One region of the Bacillus sp. ISL-47 genome, then DNA from elsewhere that is predicted to be linked to it. Evidence: riboswitches for the same ligand, from Rfam matches in the RefSeq annotation. Region 1 holds a riboswitch; the other holds the start of a gene.
What was found. A riboswitch is a leader RNA that binds a small molecule or an ion and turns the genes downstream of it on or off. The one in region 1 is predicted to bind glycine.
Positions count from the first base shown of each region.

Region 1 (3,160 bases):
ATATATTGACCCTTCGCATAAGATTTGACAACTTCCTTTGACTCAGGATGAACACTGCTTGAGATCAGCACTTTTTTGCGGCGTGTATTTCCCGCACTCAGCATCGCAGCTTCAGCAAGAGCAGTTCCACCATCATACATGGAGGAGTTCGCGACATCCATTCCAGTCAATTCGCAGATCATCGTCTGGAATTCAAAAATTGCCTGAAGCTCACCTTGGGATATTTCCGGCTGGTAAGGAGTGTAAGCAGTATAAAATTCTGAACGCGATAATACATGGTCAACGATAACCGGCATGTAATGATCGTATACACCTGCTCCAAGGAAAGAGGTGTTTGTGCGAAGATCAGCATTTTTCTGTGCCATTAAAGTTAGCTCTTTCATAAGTGCTGTTTCAGATTTTGCAGGTTTTATTTTATATTCACCTTTAAATCTTACGCTTTCAGGAATGTCACTGAAGAGTTCTTCCACAGCTTTAACGCCGATCGTTTCGAGCATTGCTTTCTGATCAGACTCTGTCATCGGTAAATAGCGATGTTTCATCGTTTTCTCCCCCCGGTTAGTTCTTTTCTCTTTTATAGAAAGGTGTAGATGCAATTTTTGCTTTTAAACGTTTGCCGCGAATTTCTACTTCCACTTCTGTTCCTAGCTCAGTATGTTCTTTTTTAATTAGTGCAAGGCCAATATTCTTCTTTAAGGTTGGAGATTGGGTACCTGTTGTCACTTCCCCGATAATCTCTTCTCCCTTATAAACAGGATAGCCATGGCGCGGAATTCCGCGGTCAATCATTTCAATCCCAGCCAGCTTGCGGGGAACTCCATTTTCTTTTTGCTGCTTCAGCACTTCCTTGCCGATAAAATCAGCTTCCTTGTTCACTTTTACAGCAAAGCCAATTCCTGCTTCAAGCGGTGTGATATCAGGTGAAAGTTCCTGGCCATATAGTGCAAGATTAGCCTCAAAACGCAGTGTATCCCGTGCGCCAAGACCGCATGGAAGCACGCCATCTTCTTTGCCTGCTTCAAGTATTTCATTCCACAATGCTACAGCATCCCTCGCATCGCAGTACACTTCAAAACCATCTTCTCCAGTATAACCAGTTCTTGAAACAAGGGCTTTCTTTCCATTCAGATCAACATCCTGCTGAAATTTGAAAAAGCCAATTTCCGCCAAGCTTGTATTTCCTGCAAGCTTTTGCATTACCTTCTCAGCAAGCGGTCCTTGGAGTGCAAGCTGTGCCATATCTTCCGAAAGGTTTTTCAATTCCACATTGCCTTCAACATGGTCTTGCAGCCATTGGTAATCCTTTTCAATATTTGATGCATTTACAACTAGCAGATAGTGGTCATCGCCAATTTTATAGACAAGTAAATCATCAACAGTTCCGCCATTCTCATAACACATCGCCGTATATTGAGCACCAGCGGTTTTTAATTTTGAAACATCATTTGTCATCATTTTTTGAAGATAAGCAAGGCTGTCAATGCCTTTCACTTCGATCTCACCCATATGGGATACATCGAAAAGGCCAGCCTTGTTACGGACTGCTTCATGTTCTTCTTTAATGCTTGAAAACTGTACAGGAAGGTCCCAGCCCCCAAAATCGATGGTTTTTGCTCCATAGTCTTTGTACACCTCATATAAAGGTGTGCGTTTTAACTGTGACATTTACTCGTCCCCCTCATAATCTTTTTAAAACGGTGTAGGAAACATAAAAAAGGACAGAGTATCCCCTCGTTATTGAGAAGATCTCTGTCCTTGCACCTGAAAGTTTACCGAAATCGGCTTTCCCCTTGGGTGGCTCCTCTATAGAAGCACTCTCCAGAGCTGCGTCAAACAAGAGTTCTTTTGCCTGAGAGATTCACAGGATTTGCTTGCTCCTTCGGCGCTACAAACGTAGTCTCTCCCCTTGTTATCATTCGCATTTATAAAATTTTCCAAGTTGGTCATACTTATACCAAACAGAAAAATAATGACTCCATTATTTCGATAAACTAAATTTAATGTGTTAACTTTCAAAACTTTCAAAGCTATTATCATCCTACCACCTAAACCAGGTTTGGGCAATATGTTTATATAGATTAAAGGAGCTGTTTTTATGACGGTGCAAATTGGCGTTGATTCTTCCTGGCAGGATGAATTTTTAAAGAGAATAGAAGATGATGGTCCTTGGGGAAATTGGGAACTGTATAAGCTGGCTGTAGAGGTTGAAAACCATACGGTCATACCTGAATTCGAAGGACTTCAGGCTCCAAAGCACCTGCCTAATCTGACACCGCTTCCCCATCAGCTGGAAGTAGCAAAGCAGGTTGTTGAAAGCATGAACGGAAAAGCCATCCTTGCTGATGAGGTTGGTCTTGGAAAGACGATTGAGGCTGGTCTTATTTTAAAAGAATATATGATAAGGGGTTTGGTAAAAAAAGTGTTGATTCTCGTTCCGGCGTCCCTCGTATCTCAATGGGCAATGGAGCTGAACAGCAAGTTTTTCATCCCTGCGGTTGCCCAGCGGAAAAGCTATGTATGGGAGCAATGCGATGTTGTCGTTTCTTCCATAGACACCGCCAAGAGGAATCCCCACCGGGACATCATTTACAGCCTGGACTATGATTTGATCATAATCGATGAAGCTCACAAGCTTAAAAATAATAAAACAAAAAACTATGAGTTTGTGCAGAATTTAAAGAAGAAATTTTGCCTTCTGTTAACCGCAACTCCGATCCAAAACCGGATCGGTGAAATATTTAATTTGGTATCCCTGCTAAAACCCGGCCACCTCGGCAATGAGTCCGCCTTTTATGAGAGCTATAAAAAAGATTCACGTTCGTTAAATGATGATGAACATTTAAAAGAGCTAGTGAATAAAGTTATGATTCGGAACCGCAGGGCGGACACAGGGATCGAATGGACCAAGAGACATGTTGAAACCATTCCGATTGAATTCTCCCAGGCAGAGAGAGAGCTATATGATGCTGTAACCGAATTGCGGAGAGAAGGTGATTGGGTGAGTTCCAGCCAATTTTCTGTCATGACTCTGCAAAGGGAAGCATGCAGCAGCAGGGAGGCTGTTTATTTCACTTTACAGAATATGCTCAAAAAACAAGAAGAGCCTACTAAAGCTTTCCAGGAGCAAATTCAATACCTTGTTTCCAAGGTTGAAGCTGTC
Region 1 covers NZ_JAGGQS010000003.1:188,797-191,956, forward strand. The annotation lists gene gcvPA (aminomethyl-transferring glycine dehydrogenase subunit GcvPA) at 1-542, opposite strand, end outside; gene gcvT (glycine cleavage system aminomethyltransferase GcvT) at 559-1,665, opposite strand; glycine riboswitch at 1,828-1,916, opposite strand; gene J7I93_RS02610 (DEAD/DEAH box helicase) at 2,096-3,160, shown strand, end outside.

Region 2 (3,160 bases), on a different contig from region 1:
TTTTCACATATAGAGGGAGGGGTATCCGCTGTGACAGGAGAACAAAGAAAAAAGATGTACATGTTAATGATTAATATGTTTATTGCCATCGGAAGCTTTGGAATTATTATTCCGATTTTGCCTGCTTATTTGGAATCCATTAATCAGGGAGGAACGGCAGCAGGCCTGATGATTGCTATTTTTGCGGGTGCCCAGCTGATTTTTTCTCCAATTGCGGGGAAATGGGCTGACCAGTACGGTCGCAGAAAAATGATTATATACGGATTAGCAGGTTTGACATTATCCATGCTGGTCTTTTATGCAGTAGATTCGATTTGGCTGCTTTACTTTTCACGTGTAATCGGAGGAATTGGGGCGGCTTTGCTGATTCCTGCTATTTTTGCATACATTGCTGATATTACAACCATGGAGCAGCGGGCAAAAGGGAATGGCCTTGTCTCAGCTGCGATGTCACTTGGTATTGTCGTTGGGCCTGGAATTGGCGGATTTTTGGCAGATTTCGGTTTAAAAATGCCATTTCTGATTTCAGCGCTTGTATCCTTAGCGGCTGTTATCTTTTCCATTGTGCTCCTTGAAGAAAGCAGCACATTGCAGCAGCCTTCTGCGGACGAAATGCCTGAAGAGGAACCAATGGTCAAGAAGCTGGCAATGTCCGTTAGGAAGCCTTACTTTATTCCGCTTGTCATTACATTGGTGATGAGCTTCGGTCTGATGGCATATGAATCGGTTCTGGGACTTTATCTTGATAACCAGTTTGGTGCTACTCCGCAGGAGATTGCCATTATGGTTACCTCAACAGGGATTATAAGTGTAATTGTCCAGCTTTTTGTCGTGGATCGGGTTGTCAGCAAGTATGGAGAGGGAAAGGTGCTGAATATCTTTTTGGCAGTCGCGGCGTTTGGCTTCCTTGTGTCGCTGTTTGCAGGCAGTTATGCCATTTTCTTTGTCATTTCGCTTATTATTTTCCTGGCGACATCCATCCTGCGTCCGGTTTTAACAACGCTTATTTCAAAAATGGCCGGTAATGAACAGGGATTTGCGATGGGCATGAATAATGCTTATATGAGCATTGGAAACGTGCTTGGCCCAACGATTGCCGGCGTGCTTTATGATGTCCGGATCTCGTATCCGTTTGTTTTAGGGTTAGCTTTATTGTTAGTTACTTTATTTATCACAGTTGCCTGGCAGAAGAAGGCGCCTAAGCCGAAAGCAGCTGTATAGGTGAAAAAGCTTGCAGACATTTGTCTTCAGGCTTTTTTCTGTTAAACGGAAAGGTAAAAGAGATTGCATGAAGTTATTTTATTAGCCACTATAAGAAAGATCCCGGACCGAATCCAGGGATTTTGAAAAGAAAAATAGACTAATTGAATTTGTGGCAATTTTGTGAAAGAAACGCAGAACGGTTGACACTTTTAAAATACCGTAGTATTCTGAAAATAACAAAAATTATTGAGCGAATGACGGCTGCGGGAGAGAGCAACGATGAGGCCACCGAAGGAGCAAGCTTCAAAAAGACCCTTGAAGCAAATCTCTCAGGTAGACAGAACCGCAGCGGGACGCATCTCTGGAGAGCGCGCATGTATGATGCGACACCAAAGGGGTTAAACTCTCAGGTAAAAGGACAGAGAAGGGGGAGGAAGAAGCTGCCCCTGTCTGTCCTTTTTGTGTTTGGCAGCTTGTTTCCAGAAATGCGGATGGAGGAACTCAATATGAATATGAATATTAATGCAAACCGGGCGACTTTGCTGATATCCTGTCCGGAAAGGCCAGGCATTATTTCAACGGTATCCAATTTCCTATTGGAGCATAAAGCGAATATTGTCCATTTTGATCAGCATACAACCGATCCGCTGGCAGGCATCTTTTTCATGCGGATTGAATTTGATATGAATGATTTTGATGAATCATTCCCAAAATTGAAAGAGGATTTGCCAGAGATGGCTAAGGAATACTCGATGGAGTGGAAACTGAGCGGCAAGGGTGAACGCAAGCGGATGGCGATCTTTGTTTCAAAGATGGACCATTGCCTGCTGGAGCTGATTTGGCGCTGGAAGTCAAACGAGCTTGAGGTGGAGATTCCTCTGGTGATCAGCAATCACCCTGATCTGAAGGAAGTTGTGGAGGGCTACGGAATTCCTTATTATCACATTCCGATTACGCCTGATACAAAAGCCGAAGCTGAGCAAAAGGCGGTAGAGCTGCTGGATGGGAAAGCCGATTTCATTGTTCTGGCGAGATATATGCAAATTCTTTCGCCAAGCTTTATATCCAAGTATCCGAACAAGATTATCAACATCCATCATAGTTTCCTGCCTGCCTTCGTGGGAGCCAATCCTTATGCAAGGGCGTTTAACCGCGGAGTCAAGCTGATTGGGGCAACAGCCCATTATGTAACAAATGATTTGGATGAGGGACCAATCATCGAGCAGGATGTGCAGCGGGTCAACCATCGCCACACCGCACAGGACCTCAAAATCGCCGGCCGCCACGTCGAAAGGCGGGTTCTCGCCCAGGCCGTGGAATGGCACGTTGAAGATCGAGTCATTGTACATGGGAATAAGACAATTGTATTTTAGGTACCAGGTACCACCCGAATTTTGTCGAAAAATATGCAAAAGAGCATCCCGAGAGTTGTATAGACATCATGAGAGAAGGTGAGCAAACATGAAAAAGAAAAAGTTATCAATGCTTGAAATGATAAAAGAAAATAAAGAAGAGCTTTTGAAGGACCGCCGTCAGCTTGAGAAGATTGAGAAGAAGATTGACGATAAATATGCAAAAGCCCAATAAGGAAGAGCGCCCAGCCTGGTTGAGACCAGACTGGGCGCTTTTTTTATAGCGAGGCTGCGATTAAAGCGGAAGGGATCCAATTGTATGCGGGAAAAGAAAAGAGGAGATGAAGGATATATCATCAACTCCCCTCACTTTCGGCCTGAGGCAGCAAAAAAGCGCCCGGAGAAATTCCTGGGCGCCTATTATGTTATTTTTGTTTAAAGTATTCCACAAAGGCATGGTAGATTTCCGTTCCCTGATAAAAGAACAGGCTGGAAGCTGTTAATGAAAACAAGCCAATCATTATGAATCGAATCCACATCATTTCGTTTTCCTCCTTTAATTGTTTTTTGGACAATTAAGGAGTGTGGGTCATGTAGTTCGCCTC
Region 2 covers NZ_JAGGQS010000082.1:10,734-13,893, forward strand. The annotation lists gene J7I93_RS23705 (MFS transporter) at 31-1,221, shown strand; glycine riboswitch at 1,458-1,559, shown strand; gene purU (formyltetrahydrofolate deformylase) at 1,710-2,576, shown strand; gene J7I93_RS23715 (FbpB family small basic protein) at 2,665-2,790, shown strand; gene J7I93_RS23720 (hypothetical protein) at 3,131-3,160, opposite strand, start outside.
Region 2: another riboswitch for glycine. It lies ahead of purU (formyltetrahydrofolate deformylase); the one in region 1 lies ahead of gcvT (glycine cleavage system aminomethyltransferase GcvT).